Regions from separate parts of the Frankia umida genome, predicted to be linked through region 2. Evidence: predicted binding sites of a transcription regulator. Region 2 holds the regulator's gene; each other region holds the start of a gene.
The links. Region 2 encodes LexA, which represses DNA repair genes until DNA is damaged. Its sites were predicted from a motif close to CGAACNNNNGTTCG; they were not measured.
Positions count from the first base shown of each region.

Region 1: the regulator LexA is predicted to act here: its motif matches at 2,048-2,061, upstream of MXD59_RS03165 (DUF222 domain-containing protein).
Region 3: the regulator LexA is predicted to act here: its motif matches at 1,941-1,954, upstream of MXD59_RS21025 (DUF222 domain-containing protein).

Region 1 is NZ_JALKFT010000002.1:223,260-226,532, forward strand. Features, by position in the region: gene MXD59_RS03155 (serine/threonine-protein kinase) at 1-174, shown strand, start outside; gene MXD59_RS03160 (hypothetical protein) at 241-504, shown strand; gene MXD59_RS03165 (DUF222 domain-containing protein) at 575-1,951, opposite strand; gene mqnC (cyclic dehypoxanthinyl futalosine synthase) at 2,374-3,273, shown strand, end outside.
Region 2 is NZ_JALKFT010000008.1:172,124-175,396, forward strand. Features, by position in the region: gene hflX (GTPase HflX) at 1-1,018, shown strand, start outside; gene lexA (transcriptional repressor LexA) at 1,093-1,857, opposite strand; gene MXD59_RS10780 (LysM peptidoglycan-binding domain-containing protein) at 2,168-2,626, shown strand; gene nrdR (transcriptional regulator NrdR) at 2,961-3,273, shown strand, end outside.
Region 3 is NZ_JALKFT010000029.1:8,929-12,201, forward strand. Features, by position in the region: gene MXD59_RS21015 (uroporphyrinogen-III synthase) at 1-192, shown strand, start outside; partial or broken gene MXD59_RS21020 (HNH endonuclease signature motif containing protein) at 285-530, opposite strand; gene MXD59_RS21025 (DUF222 domain-containing protein) at 564-1,724, opposite strand; gene MXD59_RS21030 (MFS transporter) at 2,368-3,273, opposite strand, start outside.

The DNA of each region.
Region 1 (3,273 bases), on a different contig from region 2:
CTGTTCGTTCTCCTGCTCCTCTCCGCCATCGATCAGATCGCCTCGATGCTCGACGAGCAGCGCACCCGATTCTGGGACAAGGCGACCACCTCGATCAGCGACAGCGTCAACGATCACCTGGACAGCTGGTGGAACCAGGCGAAGGACCCCTTCACCGGTTCCTCGTCCGGTTAGTGCCGCTGACTTCGAGGCCCACCCCCGACAGGCGTAAACCTGCCGTCGGGCAGGTACACCGACACCATGGCGAGCATTACAACGAAGATCAACGAACTTCTGCACAGCCCGAAGACCCGAGAGATGGTGGACAAGGCCAAGGCCGCAGCGACCAAGCCCGAGAACCGGCAGAAGATCAAGGACATGCAGGCGAAGGTCACCAACCGCGCCCACTCCCACGGCAGCCCCAGCCCCAGCCCGAATCCGCCCGCTATGCCGACCAGCGGCTACGAGACGGATGTCGCCCCCGGCACCGGACGAGACGGCCCGGGCTCGAACCCCGGCCACTGATCTACAGCCGGTCTCTCTCCATCGGCGAGGCGGGCATGCGCCACATCGCGTGTGCCCGCCTTTCGCCTGTTCAGACGGTGAGCCCATGGCCGTCTTCATCGCAGAGAACCGGATCGTCGAGATTGACGACGCTGGGGCTCGGCACGTTCCGGGGGCTGCTCCGCAGACATTGTCCATCGGGGGCGCGGACAGTGACCGTTCCGTCGTGATCCCGATGAGCCGTGAGGCTCTGGTCGTGGATGGCGCGGTGGTGAGCGCCGCAGATGAGCAGGAGCAGCTCGACGTTCGTTTCGCCCCTGTCCGCGTGCCACTCGTGGCAGTGATGTATCTGGAGCCACCGAGTGTGGTCACAGCCCGGGAACTGACAGATTCCCTGATCTCGGGCGTAGACGGCGTCACGCACACGGCGTGTGGGATGGCGGCGGCGGCGACCGAGATGCAGGGGATTGCGCTGGGGGTCGCTGACCAGGGCGCGGATCATGCTGTCGCAGGCGAGGCGGCTGACCATGGCGGGCGGTAGCCCGATGCCCCAACCCAGGACAGCGGCGATGCCCGGGGGAAAGAGGCTGGGCGGGCGGACCGGCTCCTCCACCTCGCCCTCGTTCTCGTCTTCGTCTTCGTCGACCCCCCTCTCCTGCCTCTCCTGCTCGTCATCGGAGCTCGGCGGACGGGACTCTTCCTGCGCGGGCTCGTCGCCGACGTCGGGGGCAGTGAGATGGACGGTGAGGGCGTGCGGGGAGTCCTGGAGGGCCGGGGCGTTGTGGTGAAGAAACGCCTCGGCGAGCGCGATGAGGGCATCGGCATCCTGGGCGCGTCCGCGTGGGGCCTGGGCGAAGTCGCCGTCGGCGGGCGGGCCGACGGGCTCGGAGCCGCTGTTCGCCTCGAGGCTCGCGTGAGCGGCGTCGATGGCGGCGATGAGGATGGCGGCGTCGTCGGGGGCGAGCGTGGCAGTCAGGCGGATGGTGCCGTCGGGGCTGTGGCTGAAGGAGAGGGCGCGGGCAGCGCGCAGCTTCGCGGGGTCGGCGGCCTGCTGGCTGCGGCGGGAGACGAGACGCTCGAGGCGGCTGGCGGTGTTCCTGAGGGCGCGGTCCAGCCAGTCGGCCTCGCTGTCGGGAGTGGCAACGCGGGTGACCGCGCGCAGCTTGGAGTAGGACAGCAGACCGGCGGCGGATGCGGCCCTCAAGGACGGAAGCCGGGACAGGGCATGGGCCGTGGCGAGGTGCTCGCGAGCAGTGCGTAGATCCAGGCCGCAATGGAGGGCGAGCCAGTGGGCGCAGGACCGGACACCGAGGTCGTTCCAGCCCTCACGACGGTCGAAGGCGGCGATGGCGGTCAACCAGATGTGGCTGGCCTTAGCGAGGCGCACGGACCAGCGACGTAGGGCTTGGGCGACGTCATCAAGAGGGGCCTGCTCGGGATCGAGCGCAGGGCTGGGGCTGTCCGTCATGGTCATCACCGGTTCAGGGGTGAGGATCGGGTGGTTGCTGACAGATCCAGTGTCTCACGCGGCGCGGGATTTTTCGACCATGTGAGCGAAGATTTTCGAACGTCAGATCGAACAGTTCGACCCTGGTTCCGCGGAACCGCCTCGAGGCCTTGGCGGCGCCGGTCCCGGCCCTGGTGGGCGTCCGCGGTTCCGCGGAACAGTCCGGCGGTCGGATCGGGACCGGTGTCGGCGCGCCAACATGGCACTGACTCTCGTGCTGGTGGGCTGGGACGGGCAGGTGGCGGTGGTGGTGGTTCCGCGGAACCACCGGCGGTGCTGGGCAGCGCCGGGCGGGGCTGGGCGGTGCTGGGTCGTGTGGTGGGTGAGGTAGCTGGCGGGGCGACTCGGCCCGTTGGTGGGAGGGCAGGTCGTACGATCCTGGAGTGAGTGTTGTGGATGTCGACGGCGAGATTCCGGTGGGTCGGGGCGACGGCGGCGCGGGGGGTGAGGCCCGCGAGATCCGCGAAATCCTGGAGCGGGCGGCCGAGGGTGGGCGCATCTCACCCGAGGAGGCGCTGCTGATCTACACACGCGCACCCCTGCATGCGCTGGGTGGCGCGGCGGACACGGTACGGCGACGGCGGTATCCCGATGGGATCGCGACGTACATCATTGACCGGAACATCAACTACACGAACGTCTGCGTGACGGCCTGCCGGTTCTGCGCGTTCTTCCGCGCGCCGAAGCACGAGGAGGGCTGGGTCCGCGACGTCGACGATCTCGTCACCAAGTGTGGTGAGGCAGTCGAGCTGGGCGCGACCCAGATCATGCTGCAGGGCGGGCACCATCCCGAGTTCGGCATCGAGTGGTACGAGCAGACGTTCTCGGCGATCAAGGCTGCGTATCCGCAGCTCACGCTGCACTCGTTGGGTGCCAGCGAGGTCATGCACATCTCCCGGACCTCGGGCATCACGGTGGAGCAGGCCATCGTCCGGCTGCGGGACGCGGGGCTGGACAGTTTCGCCGGCGCGGGGGCGGAGATTCTCACCGAGCGTCCTCGGCGGGCGATCGCACCGCTGAAGGAGCCGGGGCACGTGTGGCTGTCGGTGATGGAGACGGCGCACAGGCTCGGCGTCGAGTCGACGGTGACGTTCATGATGGGTACGGGGGAGACGAACGCCGAGCGGATCGAGCACCTGCGGATGATCCGTGAGGTGCAGGATCGCACCGGGGGGTTCCGTTCGTTCATCCCGTGGACGTACCAGCCGGAGAACAACCACCTGGGCGGGCGGACCCAGGCCACGACACTGGAGTACCTGCGGCTGGTCGCCGTCGCGCGGCTG
Region 2 (3,273 bases):
CACCCCGGGCCAGCTCCGCCAGCTCGAGGAGATCGTCAAGGTCAAGGTGATCGACCGTACGGCGCTGATCCTCGACATCTTCGCCCAGCACGCCACGTCCCGAGAGGGCAAGGCGCAGGTCGAACTCGCCCAGCTGCAGTACATGCTGCCGAGGCTGCGTGGCTGGGGTGAATCCATGTCCCGGGCCGCCGCCAGCGGCGGTGGTCGGGCACCGATCGGTACCCGCGGCCCCGGTGAAACCAAGATCGAGACGGACCGGCGTCGGCTGCGGGCGCGGATGGCCCGGCTACGTCGTGACCTGGCCGAGATGTCGACCGTGCGGGAGACCAAGCGTTCGTCGCGGCGCCGCGGCGAGGCGCCGTCGGTGGCGATCGCCGGCTACACCAACGCCGGCAAGTCCTCGCTGCTCAACCGGCTCACCGGTGCCGGAGTGCTGGTGGAGGACGCGCTGTTCGCCACCCTTGACCCCACCGTGCGCCGGGCGACCCTGCCCGACGGGCGGGCGTTCACCCTGACCGACACGGTCGGGTTCGTCCGTCACCTGCCGCACCAGATCGTCGAGGCGTTCCGCTCCACTCTGGAGGAGGTCGCCGATGCCGATCTCATCCTGCACGTGGTCGACGGCTCCGCCGCGGATCCGGCCGGGCAGATCTCGGCGGTGCGGGAGGTCCTCAACGACATCGACGCGGGCGGCGTACCCGAGCTGATCGTCGTCAACAAGGTCGACGCGGCCGAACCGACGGTGCTGGCCGAACTGCGCCAGCTCGCCCCGGACGCGGTGTTCATCTCCGCGCGCACCGGAGACGGCCTCAACGCGCTCGTCGAGGCCCTGAGCCTGCGGGTGCCACATCCGGACGTGGAACTCACGGTCCTGCTCCCGTACACGCGGGGTGACCTCGTCTCGCGGATTCACGCCATCGGCGAGGTTCTGAGTCAGGAACACACCGGTGACGGCACGCGCCTGACGGCTCGGGTCTCACCGGCGCTCGCCGCGGATCTCGACATGTTCCGCGCCTGAGCGGGGGCCGGGCACCCCGGCTTTGACCTCCACCCGAACTGGCCGGCCGCCCCCAGGCGGCCGGCCATCGCCCGTCAGACCCGGCGCAGCACCGCGACGATCCGGCCGAGGATGGACGCGCCTTCACCCGGGATGTCACTGAAGCTCGGGTTCTCCGGGTGCAGCCACACCTTGCCGTCGCGCACCCGCAGGCGCTTGACCGTGGCCTCGCCATCGATCATGGCGGCGACGATCTCGCCGTTGTCCGCCACCGGCTGCTGGCGCACGACCACCCAGTCGCCGTCGCAGATCGCCGCGCCCACCATCGACTCGCCGACGACCCGCAGCAGGAACAGCGTGCCCTCGCCGACGATCTCCCGCGGCAGCGGGAAGACGTCCTCGATGGCCTGCTCGGCCAGGATCGGCCCACCTGCGGCGATCCGCCCGAGCACGGGCACGTACGTCGCCTGCGGATCGCTGGCGGCACCGGGGGCGGCCGGCGCCTCGCCGGGGAACGCCGGCACCACCGTCGCGGCGCTCCCACCGCCACCGGCGCGGCGCGGGCGGTCGGCGCCGAGCACCTCCATCGCCCGCGGCCGGTTCGGGTCGCGCCGGATGTAGCCCTTCTCCTCCAGCATCTTCAGCTGGTGCGCCACGCTGCTGGTACTGGTGAGCCCGACGGCCTCGCCGATCTCCCGCACACTGGGCGGGTATCCGCGCCGCTCCACGGCCGCCCGGATGACCTCGAGCACCTTGCGCTGCCGGGGGGTCAGTCCGGGCGCGTCCGCGGGGTTGTCCGGGAAGGGCCGCACGTTGCCGCGGGCACCGCCTCGGCGCGTTCCCCTGCTTTGGGTGGTCATCGCTTACCGCTCTCCTCGTCGCATACCGCGTAGTGGCCGGATGGCAACCCCGGATCGCGGACCGTGATTCCACGCGATCGCCGGTCACCTGGGGTGCCCAGCCTCGCCACGGCGTGCAGTGTCCGCGACCGGGGGGGATCGTCCGGTCCACACCTGATCGTCTTGACGGTAACCGGACGGTCGCGGAATCTCAAACGTCTGTTCGAGCGTGTCTCTTCCTCTCCCCGCGGGTCCGTGTCACAATCGACCAGTAGTTCGATCGAACGGGAGTTCGTAACCGGCTCCTGTCCGCTCGCTCCGGGAGGTTGTCGTGAGTGTGGACCACGCGACACGGGTCGTCGATCTGGCGGTGGTGCGGGCCCAGCGGCGCGGTGGCGCCGGCGGGTGGGCGTGCCATCCGTCCATGGGGTTCCGGGGCACGGTGGGGGCTTCCGGAGCCGTGGCGGCATCCGGGGTCGTGGCGGGTTCCCGGGTCGGGGGTGGCGCCGAGCCGCCGCTGCGGCTGACCCGGCGGGGTCGGGTGGTCGTCGTCGCGGTCATCGCGTTGTGTGTCGCGGCCGCGCTCATGGTGATGGTGCCGCGTGCGTCGCTGGTGCGGGCGGATGAGCCGCGGCGCGGGCATCTGGTCGTGGCGGGGGAGACCCTCCGGGAGATCGCCGTCGCGCTCGATCCCGATGCCGACACCGGGGTCGTGGTCGACCGGCTGATGCGGGTCAACCACCTGTCCTCGCCCGATCTCGTGCCCGGTGAGTTCCTGCTGCTGGAATGAGGTCGGCGCGGTCGCGAACGCCGGCTGGAGCGGGCTGTGTCAGTCGTGGTGGGGCGTGGCGGCCGGGTACCCCCGACGGGTCGAACACCCTGAGTCCTCGGCCTGGCGGCCGGCCGGTTGTCGCGGTGACCTGCCGGTATCCCACGGTCCCGGCCGGCGCGGCGGTGCTCGCGGACGGTTGCGGACCATCCGCGCACGGGTGTCCCAGCGTGGCACTGCGGGGGGTTGTTGCCCCAGTCATGGTGTGGTGCGCTAGGGTTGGGCACAACATCTGGTGCGTCGAGGGTGGCGTCGAGGGTGGTCGTGCCGGTCCGGGCTGAGGAGGCGTCAACGCGTGCGGTGCCCGTTCTGCCGGCATCCGGACAGTCGCGTCGTCGACAGTCGGGAGGCCGAAGAAGGCTCGGCGATCCGCCGGCGGCGTTCCTGCCTGTCGTGCGGGCGTCGGTTCACGACGATGGAGGAGGCCTCGCTGCGGGTGGTCAAGCGCAGCGGGGTGGCTGAGCCGTTCAGCCGGGCGAAGGTGGTCGCCGGCGTGCGCAAGGCCTGCCAGGGCCGACCGGTGCGCGATGACGATCTCGCCCTGCTCGCGCAGCGCGTGGAGGACGCGGTGCGCTCCGCGGGCTCCGCGGAGGTTCCCGCCGAGGCGA
Region 3 (3,273 bases), on a different contig from region 2:
GGGCACGTGGTGACCCGTCGCGACCTGCTGCCCCCGGGTGGCGGCGACGAGCATGCCGTCGAGGTCGCCATCGGACGGCTGCGGGCGGCTCTCGGCGACCCGCGCATCATCCAGACCGTGGCCAAACGCGGCTACCGCCTCGCCTTCGATCCCGAACGCGCCGCCGTCGACACCGCCGACTGGCGTTACTAACGACGATGCCGCCCCACGGTGCGCACCCGACGGAGCATCTTCACCTGACCAGGACATGACATCACCAATCTGATCATCTCGAGAGCCCGCCATCACAGTCTCCACCCGCCCAGGAGATCGGGCGGCTGACCGTGGAGATTCCGACGCCGACGGCGAGACGGATCGATATCTGCCGGCGACACAAACGACGGCCTTCGATCACCCTCGACAACAACATGCCATTTTTCCCGATGCACTCGATGATGATGAAAGGAGCACAGCAGTACCAGGTTGTCGACCTTCGTCGCACCATTGTCGAGCCAGTGGACGATGTGATGGGCCTCGGTCCACGAAGGCGGCCTGTCACAACTCGGGAATGCACACCCGCCGTCTCAGGAGACAAGATCTCGACGCATGTGCGGGGGAACCGTCCGCACGCTCCTCCCGGCATCCAGCGGCACGCCGTTCGGGTCGAGAATGATACGGCCGACCGCCGCGTCGCAGGAGATCCGGCGGATCACCTCGAGGGGCAGCGGCATTCCCCAGCTCGTCGTCGCCGAACCCAGACCGCCCGAGATCAGGGTCGACCAGGCGATCGTGACCGTGAGATGGGGCCGCGTACCTCCTGACTTCGGCACCCGATTCCCGGAAAGAGCCCGGCTGACCAGCTCCACCAGCGCATCGGCACGACGGCGGGCGGGAGTGCGCGGATCACGTGCGCCATCCTCGCCCGGGCGGGGAGCGGACAGACCATCGAGCGCCGTCCGCAGCAGCGCCGCGCCTTCGGCGTCCAGCTCGCCGCGCACCAGCGTGGTGCCCTGCGGCGTGTCGAAGAACGTCAGCTGACGTACCGCCTGCGGATCCGGCCGCGGGGCACTGCCGCCGCTCTGGCCCGGACCGCTGCCCTGGCCCGGACCGCTGCTCTCTGACTCCGGCGAACAGCCGTCACCCACCGGCGGAGCATCGCCCGCGTCGACTGGGCCGTCCTCCCCGCCCCCGCACGTCGCATCGGGCTTGTCACCGCTGCCAGCCATGCCACTGCCGGCCGCGCCGGTGTCGTGGCGCTTCTCCTCGTCCGCTGGGCGGTCGGCGGCGAGCAGCTTCTCGGTCAGCTGAGCCGCCGACCTGGTCAGCTGATGACGATCCATCCGGATCGCGTCGGCGAGCAGCGCGGCCTGCATCGCACGTCGCTGCTCGTCACTGGCCTGCCCGGGGAATCCCCGCACCGCCCGCAGAATCACGTCGGCCTGCTCGGGACTGATTCTTCCCTGGGCCAGCGCCACCCCGGTGGCCTGGCATGGCCCGCCGACCACGGCCTGAGCGACGGCGATCAGACGCCTCGCGTCCCCCGGAGCGACCTGCATCTGCTCACGCATCCACCCGACCAGATCAGGGGCGCCCCGCTGAGCGGAGAACCCGAGCTCACCGGCCCTGCGAATCGCCCGGCTACGGACCACACTCAGCTGGGAAAGCAGCTCGTACATACCCAGAAGAACGTTCTCGACATCGTCGCGCGACCAGCACGAGGGCTCAACGGACAACAGCGTGCGCATACCTCCGGCGATATCCTCCAGCTGGTTTACAGTACGAGAAGAGGCGTTTTTCTCTCCCGTGACGACAACCACGGGGATATTCGGCAGGGCGTTGGCAGGATCCCTGCTGCCCAGATTCCCAGCAGCACTACCGGACCCGCCCGGCGGCTCAGGGCCGGCCAGCTCCTCCGACTGAAATGGCATGCCAGAACCATAACCTGCCCAGCGACAGAAAATCGAACCTCAGTTCGAACTATTTCCAGTGTAGTCCAGCGGACCCAGCACCCCCCGCCGGGGCCAGGTAACTCGATGCCACGCATACCGCATCCCTCACTCGGGCCAGTCAGGGTCGCGATGCCAAGGATGCCTCCCCCGATCCGACCAGCCGGATGACCACCCTCCGCACCATGATCAGATACTGCTCATTCCGGATGTCGGCACGGCACCAGTCGGAGGCACACCTGGCAGCACCCGACCCGCCAGAGGGCGTCGCGGCCGTGACCGCGGCCCGACCGCGACCCGACCGGGGTTCCCGGCAAGGTCGACGACAGGACCCGACAGGAGAACGAGGCGAGCTCCACCGTGGCCTTACCGCCACCAGAAAGGCCACATAGCGGCACCCTGGTGGAAACCGGAAGAAGCATCGACCAGCGCGGGAATCCGACTATCCCCGCACACCGGCCCCGGTGTCACGACCCCCCAGAGGTACCGACATCCGCTCGCGCTCCCCCGCCAATGCGGCGGCCCGACCGGAATCCACGGATGCCTCCCGCGTGGCCATCTCACCCCCAGAAGAATCGTGTGCGGGCATATCGTCGGCGGCCGACCGCGGGGCGGGGATGAATTCCGGACCGCCGCCGCGCAGATAGCACAACCAGGTGACGAGGGCCATGACGAAGAAAAGGCCGACATACACCCACAGTGCAGGAGCAATGGTGTGGTAGGCCTTGTTCGACTCGGCATAGATGATCGGGACCAGGAATCCACCGAATGCGCCGACAGCAGAACAGATGCCGAGCGCGCCGGCGGCCTCCTTGCGAGAGCGGCGCATGGTCTCGGCGGAGCCGCCGGCGGCGAGGCCGCGACGCGCGAAGATGGCGGGAATCATCCGGTAGGTCGAACCGTTTCCGATGCCGCTGGCCAGGAACAGGAGCATGAAGGAGGCGAAGAACAGCCCGAAACTGGGCCGCTCGAGGATCTTCCCCTTCGCTCCGATGGAGGCGATCGCGCCCAGGCCGCCGATCGTCATGGCACCGAACGCGGCCACGGTGACCTTGGCACCGCCGAAACGGTCCCCGAGGCGCCCACCCAGCGGGCGGGCCAGCGAGCCGACCAGTGCGCCCAGGAACCCGTAGCTGAGGGCGACGTCCGCCCGGTCGAAGAGCCCGGGGTTCTTCAGCAGGGCGGGAAAGGCGGTGGAGTACCCGATGAAGGAGCCGAAGGTGCCGATGTAGAGGAACGACATGATCCAGGTGTGGCCACGTTTCGCCGCGGACGCGGTGGCACCGTAGTCGGCCCGGGCCTCACGCAGGTTGTCCATGAACAGCAGTGCTCCGACGGCCGCGGCGAT